2 regions of the Variovorax sp. GW821-FHT09B01 genome follow, and region 1 is predicted to be linked to the other one. Evidence: predicted binding sites of a transcription regulator. Region 1 holds the regulator's gene; the other holds the start of a gene.

Evidence for each region. Region 1 encodes NrdR, which represses ribonucleotide reductase genes. Its sites were predicted from a motif close to CACNANATNTNGTG; they were not measured.
Region 2: the regulator NrdR is predicted to act here: its motif matches at 6,149-6,162, upstream of AC07RV_RS22255 (ribonucleoside-diphosphate reductase subunit alpha).

The regions. Positions count from the first base shown of each region.
Region 1 is NZ_JBWKPQ010000002.1:3,799-19,331, reverse strand. It holds gene AC07RV_RS07180 (DUF748 domain-containing protein) at 1-3,321, opposite strand, end outside; gene AC07RV_RS07175 (lytic transglycosylase domain-containing protein) at 3,924-4,790, shown strand; ZMP/ZTP riboswitch at 4,835-4,969, shown strand; gene glyA (serine hydroxymethyltransferase) at 5,011-6,255, shown strand; gene nrdR (transcriptional regulator NrdR) at 6,286-6,729, shown strand; gene AC07RV_RS07160 (GspH/FimT family pseudopilin) at 6,766-7,311, opposite strand; gene AC07RV_RS07155 (type IV pilin protein) at 7,308-7,736, opposite strand; gene AC07RV_RS07150 (pilus assembly protein) at 7,733-11,404, opposite strand; gene AC07RV_RS07145 (pilus assembly PilX family protein) at 11,415-12,062, opposite strand; gene AC07RV_RS07140 (PilW family protein) at 12,059-13,003, opposite strand; gene pilV (type IV pilus modification protein PilV) at 12,996-13,601, opposite strand; gene ribD (bifunctional diaminohydroxyphosphoribosylaminopyrimidine deaminase/5-amino-6-(5-phosphoribosylamino)uracil reductase RibD) at 13,761-14,885, shown strand; gene AC07RV_RS07125 (riboflavin synthase) at 15,008-15,533, shown strand, end outside.
Region 2 is NZ_JBWKPQ010000008.1:25,452-40,984, reverse strand. It holds gene AC07RV_RS22270 (carbohydrate kinase family protein) at 1-890, shown strand, start outside; gene AC07RV_RS22265 (histone H1-like DNA-binding protein) at 1,012-1,512, opposite strand; gene AC07RV_RS22260 (ribonucleotide-diphosphate reductase subunit beta) at 1,710-2,933, opposite strand; gene AC07RV_RS22255 (ribonucleoside-diphosphate reductase subunit alpha) at 3,148-6,066, opposite strand; gene ampD (1,6-anhydro-N-acetylmuramyl-L-alanine amidase AmpD) at 6,417-7,037, opposite strand; gene AC07RV_RS22245 (sigma-54-dependent transcriptional regulator) at 7,024-8,619, opposite strand; gene AC07RV_RS22240 (two-component system sensor histidine kinase NtrB) at 8,624-10,330, opposite strand; gene AC07RV_RS22235 (PP0621 family protein) at 10,359-10,610, opposite strand; gene AC07RV_RS22230 (cytochrome C assembly family protein) at 10,620-11,429, opposite strand; gene ffh (signal recognition particle protein) at 11,556-12,944, shown strand; gene AC07RV_RS22220 (hypothetical protein) at 13,122-13,586, shown strand; gene AC07RV_RS22215 (hypothetical protein) at 13,590-13,958, shown strand; gene mdoH (glucans biosynthesis glucosyltransferase MdoH) at 14,016-15,533, opposite strand, start outside.

The sequences.
Region 1 (15,533 bases):
GGTGATGGTGCTCGACTCGCTGCTGCCGCCGCCGCCCAGGCCGCCGGTCAGCAGGCTGAACGGCGCGGTCACGGCCTTCACGATCAGGTTGACCACCGCCTTGAAGATCAGCGGCCCGATGCTGAACTGCGGGTCGTTGAGCGAGCCGCGCAGCGGCAGGTCGACGTCGATCACGCCGTTGCGGTCGGCCAGCAGCGCCACCGCGAGCTTGACCGGCAGGCTGTTGGGCGCGCCGGCGACCTCCTCGCCGAACTGCAGCTGGTTGAGCACCAGCTTGTTGGTGGCGGTGAGCTGGCCGTCGGGCGCGATCTTGTAGTTGACGTCCATGCTCATCTTGCCGCGCTCGATGCCGTGGCCGGCGTAGCGCACCGAGTACGGCGACAGCGGCGCGAGGTCCAGGTCGCGCATCTTCGCGGTGATGTCGAGCTCGAGCGGCTTGGCCAGCGGATTGAGCTTGCCGGTGATCTCGAGCGCCGCGGTCTGCTGCGCCTTGCCGCGCAGCTCGAGCTCGGCCAGCGCCGGCCGGCCGCCCTGCCCGTTCGGCGGATTCGACGAGAAGGAGCTGAGCTTGCCGGTCAGCTCGCTGAGGTCGGCCGAATAGTTGGGCTTGACGAACAGGTCGGTGAAGTCGATCTTGCCGTTGACCAGGCTCATCGGGCCGAAGTTGATGACCGGCGCCGGGCCGCCGGCGGCCGGCGCGGCCTGGGCCACGGCGGGGGCGGAGGCCGGCTTGGCCGGTTCGGAGGCGCCGCCGACCATCAGCTCGGCCGGCACCGGCGCGCCGCCCGCGGGCCGCTCCGGTCCGCGCGTGGTGGTGGTCGTGCCGCCCAGGCTGCGGCGCGAACGGGTTTCGACGGCCGCGGCCGTGGCCGCGTTGGCCTCGGCCTCGCCCTTCTTGGTCAGGCTCAGCAGGTTGAGCTGGCCGTTCGGATCGACGATCACCCGGGCGAAGAAGTCGGTCAGCGTGGTCTCGCGCACGTCGACGGTGGGCGCCGCATTGGGCGCCAGGCCCACCTGCAGGCCGCGCAGGCTCAGCGTCTTCCAGCTCAGCAACTGGTTGTTGTTGCGGTCGAAGCCCGGCGACTGGGTCAAAGACACGCTGTTGGCGCGGAAGTCGTCGAGCGCGGTGTCGCCCGCCAGCTTGACGGTCATGCCCGCCGGGGCCGTCGCGTAGTTCACGCTGCCGCGGTAGCTGACGAAGGCCCGGCGGATGTCGACGTTGAGCGCGTCGGCGTAATAGGCCTTGAAGGCATGGGCCGGGAACGAGGCCACCTCGAGCCGGCCTTCGGCGGCCAGCGGCTTGAGCACGATGTGGCCCTTGTAGTCGAAGCGGCCCGGATCGGCGCGGCGGCCCGAGCCGATGCGGCCCGACACCTGCAGCGGCGACTTGGTGGCGGTCTCGGGCGCGAGCTTCTCGGCATTGAGCTTGAAGGCCGTGATCTCGACCGCGACCGGCGTGGCGCTGGCCTTGTCGGCGTACGAGAGGCTGCCGTTGTCGACCGCGAACGTGCCGACGGTCAGCGCCCAGGGCTTGGTGTTGGCGCCCGGCGGTGCCGATTCGGGGCCGCTGCCGGCCGGTTTGGGCGCGGCCACCTTGGCCTCGGCTTCGGGCTTGCCGCCCGCGGCGGCCGGCGTCTTGAGCCAGCGCTCGAACATCCAGCGCTTCTCGCTGTCGCGCTCGATGCTGACCTTGGGATTGGTGGCGGTGAACGAGCCCACGGCCAGCGTGTGCTTCGCCATGTCGACCTCGGTATCGCGCAGCTCGAAGCGGCCGACGCTCGCGAGCGCGGTCTTGGCCTGGGTCAGCGCCAGGTTGTCGGCCGCCACCCGCTTGGCCTTGAAACGCAGGTCGGGCGGGGCCCAGGCGATGTCAATCTCGCCGCTGAGCTTGCCGTCGAGCGTGGGCTCCAGGCTGTGGGCCAGGTAGGGCGCGGCCAGCGAGAGCGGCAGCGCGTCGACCTCGGTCTGCACGTCGGCCGCCTTGTCGGTGCCGCTGCCCTTGAACTTGAGCGTGGCGCCGCCGACCGCGGTGCTGCCGCTGAACTGGGCCGGCTTCTCCATCGGCCAGGTGAGGGCCGTGACGTCGATGCCGAGCTCGGTGACGTCGATCGCCGCGCCGGGCTGCACGGTCTCGTCGCGCCAGCCGATGCGCCCGCCGCTGAGGGCGACCTTGTCGACCTGGACCTTGAGCGTGGGCTTGGGCGCCGCCACGCCCGCGGCGCCGCTGGCGGCACTGGCAGGCGGTGCCGGCGGCTTGGCCGCGACCACCTTCTCGGTCTGGCCCGTGGCCGGATCGCGCGCCATCAGGTTGAGCTGGCCCGAGGCATCGCGCGCCACCACCAGTTGCGGGCTCGCCAGCGCGACCTCGCTGAGGTGGAACACCGATTCGAGCGGCCGCACGTCGGCCAGCGCGAGCTTGAGCGAGTCGAAGGCCAGCAGGTCGCGCCCGCGTGCATCGGCCAGCTTGGCGCCATGCGCCTCGACCGTGCCGGTGACCTTGAGGCCGACCGTGGTGGCCTGCTGGAAGTCGATCTTGAGGTCGGCGTCGAGGCTGCCGGCCTGCAGCTGCACCGGGAGGCCGCCCGGGATGTAGCCCAGATAGGGAGCGAGGTCGAGCCCCTTGAACTGCACGTGGGCGTCGGTCTTGCGGCTGGCGGCGAAGGGCGTGGTCAGCGCGGCCGAATCGAACTTGCTGCCGTTGAGCGCGAAGGCCAGCTTGGGCTCGGTATTGACCTCGCGCTGCGAGGCCAGGTTGCTGAGGAACGGCACCTTGAGCACGAAGTCGCGCAGCTCATGGCGGCGCTTGACGGTCTGGTCGTCGAAGTCGACCGCGCCCTCGGTGATCGCGATGTTGTAGATGGCAAAGCGCGCGGGCTCGGCCTTGGGGTCGGGCGGCGGGCCGGAGGCCAGCTTGGCCAGGATGTCGTCGATGTCGTACTTGCCGTCGGCCTGGTGGGTCAGCAGGATGGCCGGCGCTTCCACCGTCACCGCGTCGATCACGGGCGCGAGCCGGAACAACGACTGCAGCTCGGCATCGGCATAGATGCGCCGCACGGCGACCTGGGTGTTCTTGCCGTCGGCGGTGGCGATGCGCAGGTTGTTGAGCGTGAGCTCGAGGGTCCAGGGCTTGAAGCCGATGCGCTCCACCGTGACCTGGCGGCCCAGCTTCTCACTCGCGATCTTCTGCAGCTGGCTCTTGGCGATCGGCGGCACCGCCAGCCAGGCCAAGACCCAAAGGCCCAGAAGCACGAGCAGTGCAACGATCCCGCGTCGCAACCATTTGTTCTTTCTTAAGCTTTGTATCGAGGCGGCAGCATTCATTCGCGCGAGTGTGCCCCAAACAGGCGGCAAGCCAGAAACAAGAAAGCCCGGTGACGCGACGAATGTCATGTCACCGGGCTTGATGGCGGGCATACGACCCATTGCCATCGTTTCGCTCGACCGGAAGTCGATGGTTCCTGTCGTGCTGGCAGCAAGAGATTGCCGCCGTGGATCCTCCGCCGTTCGAGCCCGCGGCTTGCACCGTGACTGCCTGGCTTCGGAAAGCACCTGAAAACCTCAGGCCTGTTCAGCTTAGGCGCCCCTTCCCGGCTTTTCAAACCCGATTTTTCAAGGGATTTCCCTTAAGAAGGATGCGGTCCCGGACACGGATTTGAAACATTTGTTCGACACTTTTAAGAATTAAGACCGAATTCCTTATGCTTGACCGGGTATTTAGCAACGATAGAATCCCGCCTGCTCCGATCGCCCGACGCGACGGAACCACCCTGTATCCGCTGCCGACTCCCCCCGGCTTGATCAGACGGCCGCGCACCTTATCCCCCTTGAGCGCGGAATCTGATTGGTACCAATCCAAGCGCCGCTGCCTCCATCCCATCGCCCTTCCCGGCGCTGCGACAGGTGCCGCACAGAAAGGAAGAGCGATGAACAAGGCGTTTGATGCCACGGCCCGCGGGCTGAGGACCTTCGTGTCCGATGTGGCAGACGGCTTTTTTGAAATCACGCACAACGGTTTCGCCCTGCTGGGCCTGGCCATCGTGTTCGCGGTCCTCGCCCTCGTGGCGCGGCCCGACCTGCGCCATCAAGGCGAAGAACAGCTCATGGGCTGGCTGCAGTCGCGCAAACCCGCGCCCGAAGCCACCGACCTCGAGCCGACCGCGATCGAGCGCACCACGGCCGCGAGCCCCGGCGACCTGCCCAAGCAGCAGGCCGCCGTGGCTTACTGGCTCAGCAAGAAGTACCGCGTCGCGGCCGAGCCGCTGAGCGTGCTCGTGGCCGAGGCCTACAACATCGGCAAGCACACCAAGCTCGATCCGACGCTGATCCTCGCGATCATGGCGGTCGAGTCCAGCTTCAACCCGTTCGCGCAGAGCCAGGTCGGCGCGCAGGGGCTGATGCAGGTCATGACCCGCGTGCACGGCGACAAGTACGAGCCGGCCGGCGGCACGCTGACCGCCTTCGACCCCGTGACCAACATGCGGGTCGGCGTGAAGGTGCTGCAGGAATGCATCGCCCGCGCCGGTTCGCTCGAAGGCGGCCTGCGCTACTACGTGGGCGCGGCCAACCTCGAGGACGACGGCGGCTATGCCGGCAAGGTGATGGCCGAGCGCGAGCGCCTGCTGCAAGTGGCCAGCGGCCGCGCGCCCTCGCCATTCGCGCCGACGCCACCGGTGCTGCGCCCGCAGCCGCTGCCCCTGCCGGTGGTGGCCCCGGCCAAGCCCGACGAGGCGACCGAGCCGGCCAACGGCCCCACGCCGCCCAAGGTGGCGCTGCTGTCGGCCGTGTCCTGAATCTCCTTTCGCCCGCCGCCGGGCCGGTCCGATCCGCTACACTCGACCGGGTACGCGACTGGCGATAGGCGCGGTGCCGACAAGGCACCCGCGCTGACGTGGACTACCACTGGGAAGCGTACCGCCTGCGACGTCGCTCCAGACGCGCAGGCGATCAGCCGTTCGCCTGGGCAGCCCTTGTTTGGTTGAAGAACAAGGACCTCGTCTTCAAAGGACTGCCATGTACCAACGCAACATCCTGGTCGAACAGACCGATCCCGAAATCTGGGCTGCCATCCAGGCCGAAAACGCGCGCCAGGAACACCACATCGAGCTGATCGCGAGCGAGAACTACGCCTCGCCGGCCGTCATGGCCGCGCAGGGCTCGCAGCTCACCAACAAGTACGCCGAGGGCTACCCGGGCAAGCGCTACTACGGCGGCTGCGAGCACGTCGACGTGGCCGAGCAGCTGGCCATCGACCGCGTGAAGCAGATCTTCGGCGCCGAAGCGGCCAACGTGCAGCCCCATTGCGGCGCCTCGGCCAACGAGGCCGTGCTGCTGGCCTTCCTGAAGCCCGGCGACACCATCATGGGCATGAGCCTGGCCGAAGGCGGCCACCTGACCCACGGCATGCCGCTCAACATGAGCGGCAAGTGGTTCAACGTGGTGAGCTACGGCCTGGACGCCAACGAAGCCATCGACTACGACGCGATGGAACGCAAGGCGCACGAGCACCAGCCCAAGCTGATCATCGCGGGCGCCTCGGCCTACTCGCTGCGCATCGATTTCGAGCGCTTCGCCAAGGTGGCCAAGGACGTCGGCGCGATCTTCATGGTCGACATCGCCCACTACGCCGGCCTGGTGGCCGCGGGCGTCTACCCGAACCCGGTGCCGCACGCCGACATCGTGACATCGACCACCCACAAGAGCCTGCGCGGCCCGCGCGGCGGCATCATCCTGATGAAGTCGCAGCACGAGAAGGCGATCAACAGCGCGATCTTCCCGGGCCTGCAAGGCGGCCCGCTGATGCACGTGATCGCCGCCAAGGCGGTGGCCTTCAAGGAAGCGCTGTCGCCCGAGTTCAAGGCCTACCAGCAACAGGTGGTCAAGAACGCCCAGATCGTGGCCGAAACGCTCACGCAACGCGGCCTGCGCATCGTGAGCGGACGCACCGAAAGCCACGTGATGCTGGTCGACCTGCGCGCCAAGGGCATCACCGGCAAGGAAGCCGAGGCCGTGCTGGGCAGCGCCCACATGACCATCAACAAGAACGCGATCCCCAACGACCCCGAGAAGCCGATGGTGACCAGCGGCGTGCGTGTCGGCACGCCGGCCATGACCACGCGCGGCTTCAAGGACGAAGAGGCCCGCATCACCGCGAACCTGATCGCCGACGTGCTCGAGAACCCGCGCGATGCCGCGAACATCGACGCCGTGCGCGCCAAGGTTCACGCGCTGACCAGCCGCTTCCCGGTCTACCGCTGACCTCGAAGAAGAAGAAGAAGCCCTGACCGCATGAAATGCCCTTTTTGCGGTCATCTCGAAACGCAGGTCGTCGAGACCCGCGTTTCGGAAGACGCCGACTTCGTGCGCAGGCGCCGCCAGTGCGGTGCCTGCGACAAGCGCTTCACCACCTACGAGCGTCCCGACGTCAACTTCCCGGTCGTCGTGAAGAAGGACGGCAGCCGCGCCGACTTCGACTCGACCAAGGTCCGCGCCTCGATGATGCTGGCGCTGCGCAAGCGACCGGTGAGCATCGAGCAGATCGACAACGCGTTGCTGCGCATCGAACAGAAGCTGCTCGCCAGCGGCCTGCGCGAAATCGAGTCGACCAAGGTCGGCGAACTCGTGATGCGCGAACTCAAGAAGCTCGACAAGGTGGCCTACGTGCGCTTCGCCTCGGTCTACCGCAGCTTCGAGGACGTGGACGAGTTCCGGCAGCTGCTGCGCGACATCTGAGCCGCGGCGTGTCAACGCCGGGCCGCGGGACGGCCGCTATCCGCCGCCCTGCCCGCACACACCCGTTCCGCATTCCCCCTTCCGATCGGGGTCGCAACTGCGGGCCCGCCCCGACGCCGAGAGAACGATGGCCGCGCGCCGCCCCGTCTCGGCCTTGAACGCGAGGCAGCCCGCGCCGAAGCCCGCATTGCGCACGCGCCGCGAGAAGCCGTTGCCGTCGTAGTGCACCCCTTGCGCCAACCCGTCGCCCAGTTCCCGGTCGACCGCGATGCCCGGCGGCAGCCCGTCGAAGCGCCGCAGCACGCTCGGCGCGTGGTCGCCGTCGACATCGGTCACCACCGCCCAGCCCGCATCCCAGCCGGCGCCGTCGGCCAGCACGCTGACCGGCTCGCCGCGCCGGATTGCCTCGATCCGCGCCATCCCGAGCGCGGCCACGAAGGCCTGTGACGCGGCCGCCAGACGCTGGTGGAGCAGCAGCGCGCGAAAACCCGGCACGCCGACGGCGGCCAGGATCGCGACGATGGCGATCACGGTGAGCAGCTCGATCAGCGTGAGCCCACGGGCCGGTCCCGCGCGCTTCATTGCCAGCACCGCGCACGCTGCGCGCCATCGCAGCCGCGGCCGCCCGTGCTGTCCAGCCACAGATTGCCGACCGGCGGGTCTGAGAAGCCGGGCTTGAGCCGCGCCGAGAGCCGCAGGCAGTCGTCGAGGCTGCGCTGGCCGTCGCAGTGCTCGCTGCGCACGAGGTACTTGCCGCCCTGCCCGCTCTCGGCGGAATCGCCTTCGTAGCGCCGGTAGCGGCCATCGACGGTGAAGTGGCGCTCCTGCTGCTGCATCTGCGCGAGCAGCGCCGACCGCGCCTCGGCGCGCCAGCCCCGGTGCACCGCATCGACGTAGGAGGGAAAGGCGATGGCCGCGAGGATGGCGACGATCGCGAGTGCGATCAGCACCTCGATCAAGCTCCAGCCGAGGGCCGCGCCCGCGCGATGGCCGTGGCGGGAGATCATGGCCGCGTCCTTTGCGGGTCCGGCACCTGGCGCCAGTTGAGACGGCCGGCCCGGCGCGACACCGTGGCACCGTCGGTCGGCTGCGCGACCGACACCGCCGTGCCCTTGCGGGTGCCGGGGCTGAGGACCGAAAGCCGCCGCGTCTCGACGCGCCGACCGGCCGGATCGGCGGCACCGTAGGACGCATCGCCCTGCTGGACCACGAAAGGCGCACCGAGCAGCCCCGCCTCCGAGGGCACGCAGGTGCCGCTCTTGGACAGGCCGGTCATCGCATCCACCGCGCAACTGCGCCCACCGCCTTCGCCGCAGGTCGCTTGCGGCGGAATCAGCGTGTTGAAGAACAGGCGACCGTCGGCCAGCACGGACCGCTCCACCTGGCGCTCGCCCTGGTCGCGCGACGCCGGCAGGTCGAGGTACCAGCCGCGCCGCCGTGTCGTCGCGCGGTCGAAGGCGCCGTAGACGAAGGCCTGGCCCTCGATGGCCGTCAGCCCGCCCTCGATGGGTCGCGCCTGCCGCGACACCAATTGGGTCCGCGCCTCGCCCGCACGGATCGGCGTGCCCGTGTCCTGCACCGCATACACGGTCTGGACGCCGCGGCGCGAGGCGCCAAGGTCCGCCGGCTCGACGAACTGGCCGGTGCCGAACAGCACGATGCCGCCGCCGCCGGGCCCGAGCCCCACTTCCGGCGGCACCGTGATCGGCTGGCGCCGGCTGCCCGCGCCGCCGTCCATCGCGACCATCAGCGGCGCACCGCCGAAGCCCAGCGCGTTGGCCTCGCTCCAGGGCGCATCGCGCTCGAAGTCGAACTTCCACAGATTGCCCTGCGTATCGCCGGCATAGAGCCAGCGGACCGTTCCGTCGTCGGCCGCATGGTCGCCGGGCGCGCTCGCGAGCGCATTGACGAGGCTGGCATCGGCGGGCCGGGGCAGCAGGATCTTGTGATAGTCGAGGCCGCGCCGCCAGGGCGTGCCGGCCGACTTGTCGAGCGACAGCAGGAACAGCGCGGCGCGTTTCTCGGGGTTGCGGTTGTTGAAGCCCGAGGGCACGACCGCGAACCAGGCATGGGTGGCCGGGCGGCCCGCCGTCGCGGCCCTGGTGCGGAACTTCAGGATGCGCGGCGGCTGCATCAGGTGGCCCATGTCGGGATCGTCGGCGCTGCCGAACTCCCACAGCACCTTGTCGGCCGAGAAGGCCCGCGGATCGCTGACATCGAGCGCGAACACACCGGCGGCTCCCACGCCCAGGCCCGAGACCAGCACGCTCTTCCACCGGCCGTTCGCCATGCGCGCCTCGGCCACGGCGGGCGTGCCGTCGACATAGGCGCGATGCGCGCCGCCGGCCTGCGCGAGTTGGCCCAGCGCGGGAAACAGCAGTCGCGGGACATAGCCGAAAAGCTCCTCGCCCGTGCGCGCCGAGAAGCCATGCAGCATGCCGTCGTTGGCCCCCAGATAGACCGCGGGCTCGCGCTGGCGATGCGTGGAGAGGAATGCCGGGTAACCGCTCTCGTCCAGCACAGGGTCGGGCGCGCCAACGTACACCGGGGCCGCATGCGCGACATCGCCCATCACCGAGTCGCGCACGCGGAAACGGCCACCCGCGAACGAGGCTTCGTTTCGACGCTCGCCGCGCAGATAGTTCAGGCGGTCGCGGGCCAGGGTGTCGGTGGCCCCGGCAGGCATCGGGGATGCGGGTCCGGTCTCCGCGCGCAGCGAGCGCCGCGAGGGCTCGTCGAGCGCCTCCCATTCGAAGGGAATGCCGACGCCTGCCGTCGACAGCGTGAAGATCTTTCGCGGCGCCGATGCACCGGATTTCTCCACGCGTGCATCGAGCAAGGCACCCGCATCCCACGACGGCGTGTCGGCCACGCGCAAGGCGCCCGTGTCGGAATCGCTGAACAGGCGAAACGACAGCAAGGTGCCGGCCCAGCGCCGGCTGTCGGAGCGCGAGCGATAGAGGCTCGCGCCGGCCGCGCCCACCGTGTCCGAGGAGATCGCGGCCGTGGCATTCGCGCCCAGCGGCGGCGCGGTGGCACGGCGCAGCACGCGGCGCAACGCATCCGCCGTCGATCGCGCATCGCTGGCGAGGAAGTAGTTGGCCGGCATCGGCTGCCCGTCGTGGTCGAGCCCTTCCGCCCATTCGGCGTTGCTGAACCATGCCGACTTGCCCGCTGCGTCCGGGGCGCCGAAAAGTGCGGAGGTTCGGAACGGATCGCCATCGCCGTTGCGGTCGACGAATCCGCCGTACTTCGCGGCCAGGTAGAGCGCGCTGCCGCGCTGGCGCGTGCCCACCACAGCGCTGCGGTCGGCATCCAGGTCGATCGCGAAGGTCTGCACGCGCGCATCGGGATGGTCGCCGCGGATTCGCTGCGTGTGTGCCCAGTACGCGAGCCCCGCCATGCCGAAGGAGCCCTGGGCCGCGCCCGCCTTGCGATTCTCGAAAGCACCGACGAGCCGGGTCCAGTGCGCGGTGTCGGGCGCGAAGGCCGCACTGCCCGAGCCCGGCGCCCAACCATCACGGCCGGTGTCGAGGTCGCCGATGTTCAGGATGTGATGTCGCTGGCAGTTCCCGAGCACCGGGTCCGCGAGCGTCGGCAGCTTCGCCTGCAGGTAGCGCAGCGATTCGTGGAACAGCTCCCCCGCGGGATCGAAGCGCGCGTAGTCGCCCGAGCGTCCGAAGCGGTTCACCGCCGCGATGACACCCTGCGCGGTGCCCGCGGGGCCATCACGGAACACGCCGGTGCGCGCATCCCACTCGGCCCGCGGGTTCGCGACCCAGTCGAACGCGGCATCGGTCTTCTCCGGCCCGATGGACTTCATCGCTTCGCGCAGCACCCCACCCTGGCGCCTGGGATCGCTGCCAGGCAGGTAGCCGAACACCGCGAAACGCGCGTCGCCCGCATGGACCTGCAAGGCGCCTACCGGTTTTTGATGACCACTGGGATACGCGACGCAAAGATCGCGGCGCACGACGGCCTCGTCGGCGGCGCAGACCTCGACGCGCGCGAAGTAGAGCTCGGCCCCGGCCGCCGAGACGCAGCCGCGGTCTGCATCGGTGCGTATGTCCGCATCGACGACCAGCCGCTCCCCGCAGTTCCGGATGCGCAGCGTTTCGTCCGCGCGAAGGCCGCTGCGCGGTGTCCGCCGCTCGAGATGCCCGCGCACGGTCTTGACGGGAAGCTCGACGCCAGCCCCGATCGGCCAGGTCGCGCGCTGCAGCACGGTCTGCTCCGGCGTATCGACCACGCGGTCGCCACCGGTCAGCGCCATGCGCAGCTGATCGAGCGGCGATGCCGTGGCCCAGTTCAGCAGATTGCCGCTCCACTGCCCGCGGCAGGCGATCTCGCCACCGGCGAGCGTGGTGGCCGTCGCGGTGCGGCGGAAGTAGCCCTCGATGCGCAGGTAGTCGTAGCAGCCCTTCGCATCCCAATAGCCTTCGTAGACCTTGGCGGGCTCGAAGCTGCCGAGGTACGCCGGTCCCGCGTTCGAGGCCTTGATCGACAGGTCGATCACGATGTTGGGATCGGGCTGACCGGCCAGCGCGTGGACCGGCACGCTGGTCAGCAGCGCATCGGGCGGCGGCGTGGATGCGATGCCGGCCCATGCCGGTGCGCTCCACGTCGCGCAGAAAACCAGGGCGATGCACACGATGAATGCGCGAAGCAAGGGCATGGCAGTCCGATCAGGTGGAAGGAGAAGAAGCGTCGGCACAGCCGGGACTCGCCGACGGCTTGGCCAGCGTGGTCTGCAGCAGCACCCGCGTCTCCTCGCGCGGCCCGTAGCCGATGGCGGTGACGCGGAAGACATGCGTCGCGACGCTCGCGCTCGCGCTGTGCAGCACGCCCTGCGGGTCGCTGCCCCGGCTGCGCAGGGCCTCGACGACATAGCGCGGCGCGCGCACGGACAGGCCACCGGCACCGGTGGCATAGACCTGCCCCGTGAAGCGGCCGTAGGCCACCGACCGGTTCGCATCGGGTGCGAAATCGACCTGCGTCCACACCGGCGGGTCGCCCACCGGCGCGGCCGCGCAGAGTCCCAGCCGTGCGCCGGTCCCGGCGCAATCGACGACGAAGGCCGACACATCGCGGCCATCGAACAGGCACAGCCGCTGCGCCCCATGGTCGTTGGGCCCGAGCACGTCGCGCTCGGCATCGAGCAGCGCGGCCTCGGCCGCCTGGAAAGCCACCTCGGTGTCGCGGTCGTTGCGCGCGATGCGCTCGCCGACCAGCGCGTTCTGCGCCGCGGCGAGGCCGAGCACCGACACCACGAGCAGCAGCATCAGCACGACGATCAGCGAGAAGCCACGCGAGGCGCGCACCGGCCGGTTCATGGCGCGGCCTCGCGTTGGCTGTTGCGCAGCGCCACCGTGAAGCTCACGACACGCCGCAGCCGCCCGTCGGCCGCGGGCCGGAAGCGCGCCGCCGGGAACTCGGGGCCGAGAGGATAGAGCTGCACCTCCTCGGGCCGGGGCCAGTGGCCCGACCGTGCGCTGCGCGCCACCATCCCGATGCGCAACGCCACCACCTGCCGCCAGGCCGCATTGCCCAGCGACGACGCGGCCGCCACCGCATCGAGCTGCGCGGCATCGAGCCATTGCTCGGGCGTGCCGTCGCCGTCGAGGTCACGCCCGAACAGCACGCGGAACACCTCGATGCCGCGCGCCAGCGGCTCGGACCGGAAGCTGCCGCGCCGGTCGCCGCGGTATTTGCAATAGAGCTCGGGCTCCCCGTCGGCCGCCTCGGCGACATGGAAGATGCTCCAGGCCCGGTCGGCCGGCGTGGCGGTGCCGGCGCTCGGCGCGGCCTGCGCAAAACCCATGCAGTCGACCATGGTGCCGTCGGCCTCCGTGGCGCTGCCTTCGTCGTCGGTGCGCGAGCTGCCGGCAAAGCGCACCAGCAACGAATCGCTGTCGTTCACGCCGCGTGCGTTGTGTCTCCCATAGCTTTCGCCGCTGGCACCGACGCGCGTGTTGCGAGCGCCGACGATGTCGAGGTCGAGGGGATCGTTCCCGGCGGCCGTGACCGTATCGCCGGCCACGCGATCGGCATAGCCGGCCTGCCGCACCGTGCGCCGCACGACGAAGGCCGCGAAGCGCAACGACTCCTCCACCGTGCGGGCCTCGGACTCGGCGACGAACAATTGCCGGCTGCCGCCGAAAGCCAGCATGGCCGCGAGCACCACCACCAGGCCGAGCGCCAGCGCGACCATCAGCTCGACCAGCGACACGCCACGCAGCCGCGCGCGCCCTGTGGGTTCGACACGCTCAGCCACCGCGCGGCCCCTCGCTGGCCTGCGCGGGCATCAGCGGCATTGCGAGTCGCGGCGGTGCCGATGCCCCCGCGCGGCGCTGCGCCTCGCTCGCGTTGCGCGGCAACCAGCCGAGCTTGACGACCAGCAACGGTCCGTCGGCCTCGCAGTCCCAGGCATGGGCGCCCGCTGCGTCGTTCCATGGATTGCCGTCGAAGCAGACCGTGACGCGCGCGCCCGGCAGGGCCTTCGCGGCGCGGCGCTTCCACGCCTCCATGTCCCAGCGCGCGAGGTCCTCGGGTTTGCAGGCGGCGCCGGCCGCCGCGCAATCGGTGACGCCCGCCTCGCCCGTGGCAGACCCTGCCGTCCATTGCGCCACGAGGTAGCCATTGGCCGCATCGCGCCGCCCCGCCACGGCCCGGTTGAGCCGCGTCTTCTCCGACAGCTCGCGCACCAGGTTCAGCGCCGCGCCGAAGTTCGCGGCCTCGCCGCTCGCGCGCACCGCATGCAGCAACATGGCCGCCGCGCCGAGCAGCCCCAGGCTCAGCAGCGCGATGGACACCAGCACCTCCACGAGCGAAAAGCCCGCGGCGGCATGCGCCGTTCGATTCGACCTTGCCATATCCGTCCTCCCCCCGTTCTCTTCCGGTGTCGCGTGTCTCGCGATCGAACGGCAAGCGTACGAGCGCACCGGGCGCGAGCGCCGCGCCGTCCATCCGCATTCGCGCGCCGCTCGTATGATCCCGACGCACCCCTGTCAACTTTTCCTCGCGAAGCCTCCATGCCCTCCCCCGAACACGACGCACAGCACATGGCGAGCGCCCTGCGCCTGGCCGCGTCGGCGCTGCTGATCACCGACCCGAACCCGCGCGTGGGCTGCGTGATCGCCGATGCGCAGGGCCGCGTGCTCGGCCAGGGCCACACGCAGAAGGCCGGCGGCCCGCATGCCGAGGTGATGGCGCTGCGCGATGCGGCGGCACAGGGGCATTCGGTCGCGGGCGCCACCGCCTACGTCACGCTCGAACCCTGCGCCCACCACGGCCGCACCGGCCCGTGTTGCGACGCGCTGATCGCGGCCGGCATCGGCCGCGTGGTCGCCTCGCTCGCCGATCCGAATCCGCTGGTCGCGGGCCAGGGCTTCGAGCGGCTGCGCGCGGCAGGCGTGGCGGTCGAGGTGGGCCCAGGCGCCGAGGAAGCGCGCGAACTCAACCTCGGTTTTCTCTCGCGCATGGTCCGCAAGACACCTTGGGTGCGCATGAAGGTCGCGGCCTCGCTCGACGGCCGCACCGGCCTCGCCAACGGCGTGAGCCAATGGATCACGGCCGAGGCCGCGCGCGCCGACGGCCACGCCTGGCGCGCCCGGGCCAGCGCGGTGCTGACGGGCGTCGGCACGGTGCTCGAGGACAACCCGCGGCTCGACGTGCGGCTGGTCGAGACGCCGCGCCAACCGCACCTGGTGATCGTCGACAGCCACCTGCAGACTCCGCCCGATGCTCATCTTTTCATAGCAGGCCGCGCGGTCTGGATCTACGCGGCAGTGCGCGACGAAGCCCGCGCCGCGGCGCTCGAGGCCCGCGGCGCCACGGTCAGCTGCCTGCCGAATGCCCACGGCAAGGTCGACCTGCCCGCGCTGCTGCGCGACCTCGCGGCGCGCGGCGTCAACGAGCTGCACGTGGAATCGGGCCACAAGCTCAATGGCTCGCTGCTGCGCGAAGGCTGCGTCGACGAGCTGCTGGTCTATCTGGCGCCCAAGCTGATCGGCAGCGGCCTCGACATCGCGAGCCAGATCCACGCCGAACCGCTGGTCTCGCTGGCCGGGGCGCTGCCGCTGGAATTCCGCTCGGCCGACCGGATCGGCCCCGACCTGCGGATCGTGGCGCGCGTGGCCGGCCGGGACGCTTTCTGACGCCGCCCGCGGCGCGCCGGCTGCCGTCCGCAGCCGCTAGGCGAGACGCCCGCGCGACCGCGCCGCCGGTCCCGAAGTGCCAGGAAATGCCGCGGGCCTTCCGGACCTGCGAAAATGCGCGGATGTTCACCGGAATCATCACCGGCGTGGGGCGTATCGCCGCCATCCACGACCTCGGCTCCTCCTCCTCCCACGGCAAGAGACTCGGCATCGCGGCGCCCGACGGCTACCTCGACGACGTCGGTCTCGGCGACAGCATCGCGCTCAACGGCGCCTGCATGACCGTCACCAGTTTCGACCCCGCGCAGAGGCTCTTCACCATCGACATCTCGGCCGAGTCGCTCGACAAGACCGCGGGCCTGACCGAGGAAGGTGCGCGCATCAACCTCGAGAAGGCGCTGCGCGCGAGCGACCGCCTCGGCGGCCACATCGTCTCGGGCCACGTCGACGGCATCGGCACCGTGAGCCGCTTCGAGCCCGTGGGCGAGAGCTGGGAGCTGCGCGTGGCCGCGCCGCAGGCGCTGGCGCGCTTCCTGGCCTACAAGGGCTCGATCACCATCAATGGCGTGAGCCTGACGGTCAACACCGTCGCCGACGCGGCCGACGGCAGCAGCGAGATCAGCATCAACCTGATCCCGCACACGGTGC
Region 2 (15,533 bases), on a different contig from region 1:
GCGGTTCCCTCGCCTTCGACACCATCATGACCTTCGAGGGCCGGTTCGCCGACCAGATCCTTCCGGACCAGTTGCACATCCTCAACGTGTCCTTCCTGGTGCCGGGCCTGCGCCGCGACTTCGGCGGCTGCGCCGGCAACATCGCCTACAGCCTCAACGCGCTCGGCGGCACGGCACTGCCGATGGCCACGCTCGGCAGCGATGGCGCCGACTACATCGAGCGCATGCGCTCGCTGGGCATCAGCACGGAGTTCGTGCGCCAGCTCGACGACACCTTCACCGCGCAGGCGATGATCATGAACGACGCCGACAACAACCAGATCACGGCCTTCCATCCGGGCGCGATGCAGCAGGCGCACATCACGAAGGTTGCGGCGCGCGAGGACATCCGGCTCGGCATCGTCGCGCCCGATGGCCGCGAGGCGATGCTGCAGCATGCCGAGCAGTTCGCGGCCGCCGGCATTCCCTTCGTGTTCGATCCGGGCCAGGGCCTGCCGATGTTCGACGGCGAGGCGCTCAAGCATTTCGTCGAGCTCGCGAGCTGGGTGGTGGTCAACGACTACGAAGGCAAGATGCTGTCGCAGCGCACGGGCTGGAGCCTGGCGGAAATCTCGCAGCGCGTGCGCGGCCTCGTGGTCACGCTCGCGGCCGAGGGTTGCGAGGTGTGGACGAACGGAGAGCGCGAGCATGTGCCGGGCGTGGTGCCGACCGCGGTGATCGAGCCCACGGGTTGCGGCGACGCATGGCGCGGTGCGCTGCTGTTCGGTCTGGAAAAGGGCTGGCCGCTCGCGCAGTGCGCGGCACTCGGCAACCAGGTCGGCGCGCTCAAGATCGCGCAGCGCGGCCCGCAGAACTACCAGGTCGATCGCCAGGCACTCGGCCTGGCTTGACGGGCGATGGCGCGGCGGTGGATGCCGCCGCCTCGTCGTTTCGCGATCGTCTTTGCCCAATGAAAAAGCCCGACACCTTGCGGTGCCGGGCTTGATGCCTTTTCAGGGCTGCCGAGAAAACTCAGGGCTTGCTGGCCGTGGGAAACGGCCAAGCTGCCTGGGGATTCAGCGTCGTCTGCGCAGCGGGAGCGGGCGCAGCAGCGGCCTTGGCGGGTGCCTTGGCAGCCTTCTTCGCAGCAGGCTTCTTGGCAGCAGCGGCAGGCTTGGCAGCGGGCTTTTTCGCGGCTTTCTTGGCCGCAGCCTTCTTGGCAGGGGCCTTCTTGGCGGCAGCCTTCTTCGCAGGCGCCTTCTTGGCAGCGGCCTTCTTCGCCGGTGCCTTCTTCGCTGCGGCCTTCTTCGCCGGAGCTGCCTTCTTCGCCGGAGCCTTCTTCGCGACGACCTTCTTCGCGGCTACCTTCTTGGCAGCGACCTTCTTGGCCGGAGCCTTCTTGGCAGCGACCTTCTTGGCCGGAGCCTTCTTGGCGGCGACCTTCTTGGCCGGAGCCTTCTTCGCTACGACCTTCTTGGCCGGAGCCTTCTTCGCTGCGGCTTTCTTAGCCGGTGCTTTCTTTGCAGTTGCCATTTCTGTTTTCTCCTTGATCAAGTTGAAAAAATCAACCTATTGAAGCACTCCGCGCATGTTGGTAGCGCTGGAGTGATTCATGGCGTTGGATTCCGTGCTCCAGCACCATGAACACCTGAGCCCTCATCCATGCCGCGCTCTTCGGCGCAGTCGGTGGCAAGGGCAATTCTTGAATTCATTTATTGTTATCGAAATATTCAATCCCAGGAGAGCGCACCACCCGATTGGTATTCGATCACGCGGGTTTCGAAGAAATTGCGCTCTTTCTTCAGGTCAATCATCTCGCTCATCCACGGGAACGGATTTTCCTCGTTCGGGAAGAGCGTTTCGAGGCCGATCTGCTGCGCGCGCCGATTGGCGATGTAGCGCAGATAGCCCTTGAACATGGAAGCGTTCATGCCGAGCACGCCACGGGGCATGGTGTCTTCGGCGTACTTGTATTCGAGCTCGACGGCGCGCATGAACAGCGCCTTGATTTCGGCCTTGAACTCGGCCGTCCAGAGGCCGGGGTTCTCGAGCTTGAGCTGGTTGATCAGGTCGATGCCGAAGTTGCAGTGCATCGACTCGTCGCGCAGGATGTACTGGTACTGCTCGGCGGCGCCGGTCATCTTGTTCTGGCGGCCCAGCGCGAGGATCTGCGTGAAGCCGACGTAGAAGAAGAGGCCTTCCATCAGGCAGGCGAACACGATCAGCGACTTGAGCAGCGTCTGGTCGGTCTCGTGCGTGCCGGTCTTGAAGTTCGGGTCGCTGATCGCGTCGATGAACGGAATCAGGAACTGGTCCTTCTCGCGGATCGACGGCACCTCGTTGTAGGCGTTGAAGATCTCGCTCTCGTCCAGGCCGAGCGACTCGACGATGTACTGGTAGGCGTGCGTGTGGATCGCTTCCTCGAAGGCCTGGCGCAGCAGGAACTGGCGGCATTCGGGCGCCGTGATGTGGCGATAGGTGCCCAGCACGATGTTGTTGGCGGCCAGCGAGTCGGCGGTGACGAAGAAGCCGAGGTTGCGCTTGACGATGCGGCGCTCGTCTTCGGTCAGGCCGTTCGGGTCTTTCCACAGCGCGATGTCGCGCGTCATGTTCACTTCCTGCGGCATCCAGTGATTGGCGCAGGTGGCGAGGTACTTTTCCCACGCCCACTTGTACTTGAACGGCACCAGCTGGTTGACGTCGGTCTCGCCGTTGATGATGCGCTTGTCGGCGGCCCTGACGCGGCGCGTTTCAGCCGGAGCGCTGGCGCCGCTCGATGCGGGCGCGGCCTGGCGGGCAGGCTGCTGCACGGGTTGCAGCGAAGGTTGTGCCATCGATGAAGCCGACACATCCACCGCACGGCCGGCGGCAGCGCCGGTCGAGGAGTGGTGATGCAAACCTTGTTGCATGTCCTTTGGCAAGGAGGGCTTGACTTCTTCGTCCCAGGTCAACATAGAAAAATCCAATGCTCAAATTATCCGAGCAACGATGTGAGTTGCAAAGTGCTCGTTCACATCGCACTCCATTTATGTGGTTGTTATGTTGCTCGCATGCATCGCGCGATGTCGGTCAACGCCTTCAAGTGGCCTCCGTCATCGCACGACATCGCATGCGCCTCACTCTTCGTAGTGCAGCGCACCGCGCTGTGTTCGCGGTGCGCTGCGTGCATCACTGGCAGGCTTCGCAGGTCGGATCGTCGACACCGCAGAAGGCGATGTCGGTCGCGGGGATCGCGCTCATCTGTGCCTTCGCTGCGGCAGCCGCGGCCTCGAGTGCGCTCATGCCCGACGGTGCGTCGTTGCCCGAGGACACCGCGTTGAGGCGGCCCGACTGCACCGTCGACTTCTCGGCGTGCGTCGCGCTCTGCGTGCGCAGGTAGTAGGTGGTCTTCAGGCCACGCAGCCATGCGAGCTTGTAGGTGTCGTCGAGCTTCTTGCCCGAGGCGCCGGCCATGTAGATGTTCAGCGACTGCGCCTGGTCGATCCACTTCTGGCGGCGCGCGGCGGCTTCCACCAACCACGTCGTCTCGACTTCGAACGCGGTGGCGTAGAGCGCCTTCACGTCCTGCGGCACGCGGTCGATGGGACGCAGCGAACCGTCGAAGTGCTTCAGGTCCATCACCATCACGTCGTCCCACAGGCCCAGGCGCTTGAGGTCGCGCACCAGGTAGTGGTTGATCACGGTGAATTCGCCCGACAGATTCGACTTGACCGAGAGGTTGCCGAAGCAGGGCTCGATCGAGGCGTCCACGCCGATGATGTTCGAGATGGTCGCGGTCGGGGCGATGGCCACGCAGTTCGAATTGCGCATGCCGTCGGCCTTGATCTTGGCGCGCAGCGCGTCCCAGTCGAGGGTCGACGAGCGGTCGACCTCGACGTAGCCGCCGCGTGCCTTCTCGAGCAGGTCGAGCGAGTCGATCGGCAGGATGCCCTTGTCCCACAGCGAGCCCTTGTAGCTCGAGTACTTGCCGCGTTCGCGCGCCAGCTCGGTCGAGGCCCAGTAGGCGTGGTAGCAGATCGCTTCCATCGATTCGTCGGCGAACTGCACGGCTTCCTGCGAGGCGTAAGGAATACGCAGGTCGTACAGCGCGTCCTGGAAGCCCATCAGGCCCAGGCCGACCGGACGGTGGCGCAGGTTCGAGTCGCGCGCCTTCTTCACGGCGTAGTAGTTGATGTCGATCACGTTGTCGAGCATGCGCATCGCAGTCGAGATCGTCTTCTTGAGCTTCTCCTGGTCGACCTTGCCGTCCTTCAGATGCTGCAGCAGGTTGACCGAGCCGAGGTTGCAGACCGCGGTTTCGGTGTCGCTGGTGTTCAGCGTGATCTCGGTGCAGAGGTTCGACGAGTGCACCACGCCGGCGTGTTGCTGCGGCGAGCGCACGTTGCAGGCGTCCTTGAACGTGATCCAGGGATGGCCGGTCTCGAACAGCATCGTGAGCATCTTGCGCCACAGGTCGGTGGCCTGCACGGTGCGGCTTGGCTTGATCTCGCCGCGCGCGGCCTTCTCTTCGTAGGCGACGTAGGCCTTCTCGAAGTCGGCGCCGAACAGGTCGTGCAGGTCGGGCACGTTCGAGGGCGAGAACAGCGTCCACGAACCCTTTTCCATCACGCGGCGCATGAACAGGTCGGGGATCCAGTTGGCGGTGTTCATGTCGTGCGTGCGGCGGCGGTCGTCGCCGGTGTTCTTGCGCAGCTCCAGGAACTCCTCGATGTCGAGGTGCCAGGTTTCGAGGTACGTGCAGACGGCGCCCTTGCGCTTGCCGCCCTGGTTCACGGCCACGGCGGTGTCGTTGACCACCTTGAGGAAGGGCACCACGCCCTGCGATTCGCCGTTCGTGCCCTTGATGTGGCTGCCGAGCGCGCGCACGCGGGTCCAGTCGTTGCCCAGGCCGCCCGCGAACTTCGAGAGCAGCGCGTTTTCCTTGATCGACTCGTAGATGCCGTCGAGGTCGTCGGGCACGGTGGTCAGGTAGCAGCTCGACAGCTGCGAGCGCAGCGTGCCGCTGTTGAACAGCGTCGGCGTGCTCGACATGAAGTCGAAGGACGACAGCACTTCGTAGAACTCGATGGCGCGGGCTTCGCGGTCGATCTCGTTGAGCGCCAGGCCCATCGAGACGCGCATGAAGAAGGCCTGCGGCAGCTCGATGCGGCTCTTGCGCACGTGCAGGAAGTAGCGGTCGTACAGGGTCTGCAGGCCGAGGTAGTCGAACTGGTTGTCGCGCTCGGCCTTCAGCGCCGCGCCCAGGCGGGGCAGGTCGTACTGCAGCAGCTTCTCGTCGAGCAGCTCGTTCTCGACGCCCTTCTTGATGAACGAAGGGAAGTAGTCGGCGTAGGCGGTGGCGCGGTCGGCCGGCATGACTTCGCGGCCGACGATCTCCTTGAAGATCGTGTGCAGCAGCAGGCGCGCGGTGGCGAAGGTGTAGTCGGGATCCTTCTCGATCAGCGTGCGAGCCGCGAGGATCGAGGCCTTGTAGACCTCGTCGAGCGGCACGCCGTCGTACAGGTTGCGCATCGTCTCGGCCACGATCGGCGCGGCCGTGATGCTGTCGCCCAGGCCCTGGCAGGCCGACTCGATCAGGCCCTTGAGTTCGCCGAGGTCGAGCGCGACGCGTTCGCCGCGGTCGAGCACGTGCAGCGCGGGCGCTGCGACCTGCACATCCTGCTCGCCCTGCTTCGCGCGTTCCTGGGTGCGGCGTTCGCGGTAGAGCACGTAGGCACGCGCCACTTCCTGGTGGCCGCCGCGCATCAGGCCCAGTTCGACCTGGTCCTGCACGTCTTCGATGTGGAAGGTGCCGCCGCCCGGACGCGAGCGCACCAGCGCCTTCACGACGGCCTGGGTCAGCGCGTCGACGGTCTCGCGCACGCTGGCCGAGGCCGCGCCCTGGGTGCCATGCACGGCCAGGAAGGCTTTCATCATCGCGATCGCGATCTTGTTCGGCTCGAACGGGACCACGGCGCCGTTGCGGCGGATGATCTGGTAGTGCGCGAGGTTCTGTCCGGTGGGCGAACCGGCGGTGTCGCGGGGGGACTGGGGCGGCGTGGAGGGGATGGCACGCGCGGCGGTAGGTGTATTCAGTGCTGTTTGCATTCGCTTCCTCTCGGTTGGCAATTCTTGTTGGATGAGCGGCGCTGCTGGGGCCGCTTCGTCGGCTCTGAGGCCGGCCGGGACACACTATATCTAGGGTGCGGGGGGTGTACAACCCACTAGATGTAGCGTTTTCCTTCAGGCTTCAAGAGGGAGGAGAAAGCTGTTTCCGCGCTTCGCGGCCATCCATGCCGCATGAACAGTGGATCATCCTCTCGCAACCCACGTTCCATGCGGCTTTCGAGCCGATTTGGGCCTGCAAGGCGCATGGTTGCTACGCATCGCGCTTGCGAATGGAGCGATTGCTGCACTGCGAGCCCAGGGCATCGCACGGCGTGCAGCGATTGAAAAAATTAGCGTTCCACCACCTGCGAGGGAAACATGTGTGGACCCCAGCCGAGATGATCGCGCAGCCGATGCCAGTCGAAGCCGGCGCCGGGATCCTGCTTGCGGCCCGGTGCGATGTGCTCGTGGCCCGCGATGTGCGCAATCGGATAGTGCTGCGCGATCGCCGCGGCGAGGCTCGCGAGCGTCTCGTACTGCGCGTCCTCGAACGGCCCGCCCTCGAGGCCCTCGAGCTCGATGCCGATCGAGTCGTCGTTGCAGTTGTCCCGGCCGCGCCACGACGACACGCCCGCATGCCACGCGCGATCGTCGCCGCTCACGAACTGCCAGAGTTCTCCGTTGCGGCGCACGTAGAAATGCGAGGACACCTCGAGCCCACGAATGCTTTCGAAGTAAGGATGCGCGTCCCAGTCGAGCTGGTTGGTGAAGAGCCGTTGCACCGCGTCGCCGCCGTACTCGCCGGGCGGCAGGCTGATCGAGTGCAGCACGACGAGGTCGATGCGCTCGCGTGCCGGCGCGGGGCGCGGTCCGAAGTTGGGCGAGGGCAGCGCCTTCGCGAAGCGGTACCAGCCGTCGCGCCAGAGCGCATCGCCCGCGGAGGCGCGCAGGCCGTCTTCAGTCGTCGACATGGCTGCTCGCGCCATCGTCGCCGTTGGGCGTGTTGATGCCCAGGCGCGCGATGCGGTAGCGGATCTGGCGCAGGCTCATGCCCAGGCGCGCGGCGGCGGCCGTGCGGTTGAAGCCGCTCTCGTGCAGCGCGCGCACGAGGATCTCGCGCTCCTGCTGATCGAGGTAGGCCTGCAGGTCGGAGGGCAGCGGCGTGGGCACCACGGGGCGCGGCGCGGGCGGCGGCGCGGCCACGACGGGCTTCGTGTCGAAAGCCTCGGGCTGCGCGAGCGGCGCCGGCGTCGTCGCGGCGCTCGCGGCTTGTGGCGCGGCAGGTCCGGGCGCGGCCGTCATCCAGCCGCCGCCCGCGCCATCCATCAGGTCGAGCTGCAGTTCGTCGCCGTCGTAGAGCGCGACCGCGCGGTGCAGCAGGTTCTCGAGCTCGCGCACGTTGCCGTGCAGCGGATGCTGCGCGAGCTGCCGCAGCAGCGCGTCCGACAGGCGCGGCGCGGGCAGTCCGCCGTCCTGCGCGATGCGCGCGAGCAGCGCGACGCACAGCGCGGGCAGGTCCTCGCGGCGCTCGCGCAGCGCGGGCACCGCGATCTCGATCACGTTGAGCCGATAGAACAGGTCCTGCCGGAAGCGGCCGGCCTGCACCTCGGCGTGCAGGTCCTTGTGGGTGGCACTCACGATGCGCACGTCGACCGCGTCTTCCTGCGTGGAGCCGATCGGCCGCACGCTGCGTTCCTGGATCGCGCGCAGCAGCTTGGACTGCATCGCCAGCGGCAGGTCGCCGATCTCGTCGAGGAACAGCGTGCCGCCGCGCGCGGCCTGGAAGTAGCCGTCGCGGTCCTGCGCCGAGCCGGTGTACGAACCCTTGCGCGCGCCGAAGAATTCGGCCTCGAGCAGGTTCTCGGGAATCGCGCCGCAGTTCACCGCGACGAAGGGACCGTCGCTGCGCTGGCTGCAGGCATGGACCGCGCGCGCCACCAGCTCCTTGCCGGTGCCCGATTCGCCGCGCACCAGCACCGGCGCCATGCCGCGCGCCACCTTGGCGATGCGCGACTTCACGAGCCGCATCGGCTCCGAATCGCCGACCAGCCGCTCGAGCGCGGAAGCGCCTGCGCTGCCCGCGGCGGCCAGCGCCGACGTGCCGTCGCTCGCATCGGCGGCCTTGGCCGGGCGCGCCGCGGCCTGCGCGACCGGTGGCGGCTGCTGCGCCTGCACCGCGGAGGCGACGACCGCGCGGAACTGCTTCAGGTCGACCGGCTTGGTGAGGTAGTCGAAGGCGCCGGCCTTCAGCGCCTCGACCGCGTTCTCGGCCGAGCCGTAGGCGGTCATCACCACGCAGCGCTCGCTGCGCTGGTTCTTCTGGATGCGCTGGATGATCTCCATGCCCTGGCCGTCGGGCAGCCGCATGTCGGTGATCACGGCGTCGAAGCGCGTGGCCTCGAGGTGCTGCCAGGCTTCGGAGACGCTGCCCGCGGCCTCGACCCGGTAGCCTTCGCGCAGCAGCGTGAGTTCGTAGAGCGTGCGAAGGTCGGGTTCGTCGTCGATGACGAGGATCTGCGCGGGACGCTGGGAGGGCGGATGGGAGCTGCTCACGCCGCTATTGTGTCAGCCGGTTTTCGCTCGCGGCGAAGCCGACGAAGAATTCGTTGCCCTCGGGCGCTTCGCCCGCCAGCGCGCGCCGCTCGTAGCCGATGGCCGCGCCGTGGCGCCGGCACAGCTCGCGGCACAGGAACAGGCCCAGTCCGCTCGAGCGGCTCTCCGACGAGAAGAAGGGTTCGAACAGGTGGCGCTGCACCGCCGGTTCGAGCGGTGCGCCGTCGCTCCAGACCTGCAGGGTCGGCCGGCCCGGGCTGCCCGCGCGCTGCAGCGTGGTCACGACCTGGATCGCGCCCTCGCGCAGGCTCGCGTAGCGCGCCGCGTTGTCGAGGAGGTTCACCAGCAGGCGGCGCAGGTGCTCGACGTCGAAGCGCACCTCCACGCCCGGCGCGTCGAGCACCACGGTCACGCCCTTGCGCTGGGTCTGGCGCATCCATTCCTCGGTCAGTGCCTGCACGGTGGGGTCGAGCACCACCTGCTCGCCGAGCGACAGCACGCGCTGCTGGCGCGCGCGCGAGACGTCGAGCACGTCGTCCACGATGCGTGCCAGGCGCTGCGCGTTGTGCTGCACCATGTGCGTGAGCTGGCGGTGCGCGGGATCGGTCAGGTCCTCGTTGAGCAGCGCGCTGGCCTGCGTGATGGCGGCCAGCGGGTTGCGGATCTCGTGCGCGACCGCGGCCGACATGCGGCCCATGGCGGCCAGCTTCTCGGTGCGGATGCGGGCCTCGAGCTCGCGCAGGTCCTGCAGGAACATCACGCACAGGCTGCCCATGCGCTGGTCGCTCGAGGGCGTGAGGCGGGTGCGCACGCGCACCTCGCGCGCCGCGCCGCGCGCCTGCGCGACCGGGATCTCCTCGGACTGCGATTCGCGGCGCGCATAGGTCTGGCGCGCCAGCGCGGCCAGCGCATGCCAGGCCGGCTGGGCATGCAGCGGAAAGGGCAGCCGCAACTGGCCCAGGCCCTGGCCCAGGATCGCGTCGGCCGCCGGGTTGGCCGCATGCACCAGGCCTTCGGCGTCGATCACCAGCACGCCTTCGCTCAGCGTCTCGATCACCAGGTCGTTGACCTGCGCCTGCATCTGCGCGCTGCTGCGGTTGTGCTGCGACACCGCCTCTTCGCGCGCCAGCCGGCGCGCGAGCTCGTGCGCCAGCAGCGCCACCACGAACAGCCCGGTGCCCGTGAGCGCCGCCTGCACGAAGCGCGCGGGCGAGTCGCCGGGCTGCTGCACCCAGTGCCAGGCGGCGTCGGCCAGCAGCAGCAGCGTGACGGTGGCGGTGGTGCCCATGCTCACCATCACCGTGCCGAGCACCGCGCTCATGAGCACCGGCAACGCGAACAGCGGCGTGTAGTTGATGTTGCCGCCCTGCGTGACCTGCAGCGCCGCGAAGACCGCGAGGTCGACGCCGGTGCTCAGCATCCAGGTGGCGCCGAAGCCGCGCATCGGCGGCTCGAAATGCACGTAGCGCGCGCCCAGCGCGGCGGCCGCGAGGTAGCTCGCCGACAGCACCACCGCCACCGGCTGCATGGTCTGGCCGAGCGCGAAGCTCACGCCCTGCAGCAGCACCAGCACCAGCGCGACGAAGCAGCGCGCGCCCATGAAGCCGCGCCACAGCCGCAGCAGCGCGGCGCTCTCGCGCGCGCCGGGCTCCAGCACGTCCCAGTCGGTGACCGGTTCGCCACTGGCCCAGAGGGAGGAACTGCTGCCCATCGCTGCGACGAAGCCGGCTCGGCGCCGTTCAGGCGCGCTCGGCGACCTGCCGGTGCGCGGCGCTGCAGTAGGGGGTGCCGTCGGTACCGCGCACCGCGTCGCTCGCGGGCAGGTGCAGGCCGCAGTGGGCGCAGCGCACCATCGCCTGCGGCGCGCCCACCGCGGGCGGCGCGGCGGGACGCGGCGTGCGGGCGGCGCGCTCCTGCATTTCTTCGCGGCGGTTCTTGCGCCAGAGCCAGATCGCGACCCAGACCACCGCGAGGACGAGAAGGTATTTCATGAGGTGTCTTCAGGCCGGCGGACGCGCCAGCACCACTTCGAGCACGAAGCGCGAGCCCACGTAGGCCAGCAGCAGCAGCGCCGAGCCCGCGTAGAGCACGCGCCGCGCGGTGCGCCCGCGCCAGCCGAAGCGCGCGCGGCCGATCAGCAGCACCGCGAAGCTGATCCAGGCCAGCACCGAGAAGGCCGACTTGTGGTCCCACTTCCAGGCCCGGCCCGCGGCGCCGTAGAGCTGCTCGCTGAACAGCAGCCCGGCCAGCAGCGTGGCCGACAGCAGCACGAAGCCGGCCGTCACGAAGCGGAAGGTGAGGCGTTCGAGCGTCAGCAGCGGCACGCCGCCCTGCGGCTCGGTGGCCAGGCGGATCTGCTTCTCGGCGCGGGTCGTGAGCCAGGCGTGCACCACCGCGGCGGCGAACAGGCCGTACGAGGCGATGCCCAGCGCCAGGTGCAGCGGCAGCCAGGGCGAGGCCGACACATGCAGCGGCGTGCCGGGAAAGAGGATCGCGAGCAGCACCGCCGCCGCGCCGAGCCAGGCCAGCGCGCGGCGCACCTGCAGCTGCGGGTACATGCGGCTTTCGACCGCGTAGACGGTGAGCACCAGCCAGGCCGTGACCGACAGGGCGGGCGCGAAGCCGAAGCGGGGTTCGTGGCCGACCAGGCCATGGCCGAGCACCGCGGCATGCAGCAGCCAGGCCAGGCCGAGCGCCCACTGGGTGGCCTGCCGGCTCAGCCGGGCGCCTGCGGCGGCGGCAAAACCGTAGGCGGCCGCGGCGGCGATGCCCAGCGCCACGCCGAGTGGGGAGGGGATCGCTAAAATCATCGATCGGAGTTTAGCCGCTCACCCTTGCATTTCCGGGTGCCGCGCGCCAGCTTCCCTCCTACCCGTCTCCCGCGACTTCTCCCATCCGTCCCGCCGCAGCGGGGCAGCAAGCAAGGCATCCCCTCCATGGCCAGCGCTCTCACCGAAAAATTCTCCCGCCTCGTCAAGACGATGAGCGGCCAGGCGCGCATCACCGAAAGCAACGTGCAGGACATGCTGCGCGAAGTGCGCATGGCGCTGCTCGAAGCCGACGTGGCGCTGCCCGTGGTGCGCGACTTCGTCGCCCGCGTGAAGGAAAAGGCGCTCGGCCAGGAAGTGCTGGGCTCGCTCAAGCCGGGCCAGGCGCTGGTGGGCATCGTCAACCGCGAGCTCGCCGCCACCATGGGCGAGGGCGTCTCCGACATCAACCTCGCGGCCCAGCCGCCGGCGGTGATCCTCATGGCCGGCCTGCAGGGCGCCGGCAAGACCACCACCACCGCCAAGCTCGCCAAGCACCTGATCGAGAAGCGCAAGAAGAAGGTGCTCACGGTCTCGGGCGACGTCTACCGGCCCGCCGCCATCGAGCAGCTCAAGACCGTCACCAAGCAGGCCGGCGCCGAATGGTTCCCGAGCACGCCCGACCAGAAGCCGCTGGACATCGCGCGCGCCGCGCTCGACCACGCCAAGCGCCACTTTTTCGACGTGCTGCTGGTCGACACGGCCGGCCGGCTCGCGATCGACGAGGTGCTGATGGCCGAGATCCAGCAGCTGCACGGCGCGCTGAACCCGGTCGAGACCCTGTTCGTGGTCGACGCCATGCAGGGCCAGGACGCGATCAACACGGCGCGTGCCTTCAAGGAGGCACTGCCGCTCACCGGCATCATCCTGACCAAGACCGACGGCGATTCGCGCGGCGGCGCGGCGCTGTCGGTGCGCCAGGTCACGGGCGTGCCGATCAAGTTCGCGGGCGTGAGCGAGAAGATCGACGGCCTCGAGGTGTTCGACGCCGAGCGCCATGCGGGCCGCATCCTGGGCATGGGCGACATCGTCGCGCTGGTCGAGCAGGTCACGGCCGGCGTCGACGTGGCGGCGGCGCAGAAGCTCGCGGCCAAGGTCAAGAGCGGCGCGGGCTTCGACCTCAACGACTTCCTCGGCCAGCTGCAGCAGATGAAGCAGATGGGCGGCCTCTCGAGCTTGATGGACAAGCTGCCCACGCAGATGGCCGCCAAGGCCAGCGAGGCCGACATGACGCGCGCCGAGCGCGACATCCGCCGCAAGGAAGGGATCATCCAGAGCATGACGCCGCTGGAGCGCCGCAAGCCCGAGCTGCTCAAGGCCACGCGCAAGCGCCGCATCGCGGCCGGCGCGGGCGTGCAGGTTCAGGAAGTGAACCGCCTGCTCAACGAGTTCGAGCAGATGCAGGGGATGATGAAGAAGATGAAGGGCGGCGGCCTCATGAAGATGATGAAGAAGATGGGCGGCATGAAGGGCATGGGCGGGATGGGGGGGCCCGGCGGGCCGAAGCTGCCGTTCTGAGCCATATATAGAGCGAGATGAAAGAAGCCCGCCGAGGCATTGCCCGGCGGGCTTCTTCGTTGGCGGTCATGCGTGCGCGCCGAAGACCGTGGCGCAGGCAGGAGGAATGGTCGCGCACGTGGCGCTTCGGAAGCAACGACGACATGCATAATCCCGCCCGATTTCCCGGGAGGAAGAATGCTGAAAACGAAGAGATGCTGGGTGCCAGTCCTCGTGATGGCCGGTTTGCTCGCCGGGTGCGTCAGCGCGCCCCCATTGAGCCGTACGCAATTGAACGCGGTCCAGCGCGGCGATACCTTGGCGGCCGTACGTCAGAACATCAAGCCTGAATCCGTGAACCTGGAGTACCGGTTCTCTGCCAATGATCGCGATTACCTTGCGCAACACTACCGGGTGGAGACTGGCATCACCGAGAGCACGACCGTGGTCTGTACTCCAGGCTGTTTCCCGGTTCCCATCATCATCCCCATCTTTACGCCATACGTCATCGTTTACGAAGCCGATCCTCCGCAACGCGTCCTGTCCTACGGAACCATCGAGGAGTTGAGCAAGAACCCGGACGATGCCGTCAGCAGTGTGATGCCCTCCTTGAAGCTGGCGATGGAAAAGGCGAGTGCGGCAAAGAACGCAGGGGGGAAGTAGCAAATGCAATCCGCACGAAAACTCAGCCAGGGCGCCTTGCTTGCCATCCTGCTGCTCACGGGTTGCGCGGGGCCGTCGATCGGCTACCTTCAACTGCAGGTATTGAGCAAGGGAATGGGGAGTGCCGAAGTCTCCGCAGCCTTGAAGCAGGGGCCGTTAGAGCAGACGGAGGTTCGATCCGGAGGGCGGACGTTCAGCTTTCAGCGCTACTTCATGACCAGTTCCGTGGCGACAGATCCCTATTTCCTGGCTTACGAAAACGACAAGCTCGGTTACTGGGGTACCGTGAGTGAATTCAGGCGGCACCCCGATACGGTGCTGACGGATGCGTTCAACCAAGCCTTCGCCATACTCTCGGCACCGAAGAAATAAGGCCCGCAAAAAAGCCGGCGCAGTGGCCGGCTTTTTCGTTGGTGCGGTGTCAGCGCGTCAGGCCGTGGCCAGCGCCGCGGGACGCGACAGGCGCAGCGCATGCATCCAGGCGCGGCGCAGCACGGCCGGCGAACGCGATTCCTCGGGAATCAGCAGGAAGCCGCGGTCGCGCAGCGTGGTGCCCAGCGCGATCTGGCTGGTCAGCACGGTCAGCGGGATCGCCAGCAGCAGCGGCAGGCCGACCGGCATGAGCCACATCAGGGCGCTCGGGTCGATCATCGCGACGCCGACGGCCAGCAGTGCGATCACCAGCGTCATGGGGGCCAGCTGCGAGGCAGCGACCTTCCACGGCACGGCGGCGGCTTCACGCGGGGGCGACTTCCAGTCGAGCTTGATGCCGGTGAGGGCGACCAGCACGAACAGCGAGTGGGCCAGCATGCGCACCGGTGCCTGCACGATCGCGAGACCGCTTTCCATCACCGAGCTCTTGATCAGGCCCCACAGGCCGCCGAACTGGCGTTGCTCGCCGCGCATCAGCACGGCAACGATGCCGAGCACGCGGGGCAGGAACAGCAGGCACAGGGTCCAGATCCAGAGGCCGGCGAGTTCGGTCGGCAGCACGCTCCAGCTCGAGATCAGGCTCGAACCGCTGAGCCACAGCGCGGTGCCCAGCGTCAGGAACGCGAGCCACAGCGGAGCGGAAACGTAGGCCATGGTGCCGGTCACGAACATCGCGCGGTGCACCGAGTGGATGCCGGGCTCGGCCATCAGGCGGGCGTTCTGCAGGTTGCCCTGGCACCAGCGGCGGTCGCGCTGCAGTTCGGCCAGCAGGTCCGGCGGTTGCTGTTCGTAGCTGCCGACCAGGTCGGACACCAGCCACACGTTGTAGCCGGCGCGGCGCATCAGCGCGGCTTCGACGAAGTCGTGCGACATGATGCCGCCCGACATGCCGCCGGTGCCCTTGATCGGGGCCAGCGCGCAGTGCTTCATGAAGGGTTCGACGCGGATGATCGCGTTGTGGCCCCAGTAGTGCGATTCGCCCAGTTGCCAGAACTGCATGCCCAGCGTGAACAGGCGGCCCGTCACGCGGGAAGCGAATTGTTGGGCGCGGGCATGCAGCGTCACGTGGCCGATGGCCTGGGTGGCGGTCTGGATGATGCCGGCGCTCGGGTTGGCTTCCATCAGCTTGACCATCGAGGTCAGGCAGTCGCCGCTCATCACGGAGTCGGCGTCGAGCACGACCATGTAGCGGTAGTCCTTGCCCCAGCGGCGGCAGAAGTCGGCCACGTTGCCGGCCTTGCGGTGCGTGCGGCGGGTGCGCAGGCGGTAGTAGACCTCGACCTGCGGCTGGTTCGGGCTGTCGGCCAGCGCGGCGCGCAGGTCTTCCCAGGCGGCGCGCTCGGCGGCGGCGGTCTCGGGGTTGTAGCTGTCGGACAGCACGAACACGTCGAACTGCTTGGCGTGGCCGGTGGCCGCGACCGATTCGCAGGTGGCGCGCAGGCCGGCGAACACGGTGGCCACGTCCTCGTTGCAGATCGGCATGATGATCGCGGTGCGGGCCTCGGGGTTCATCGG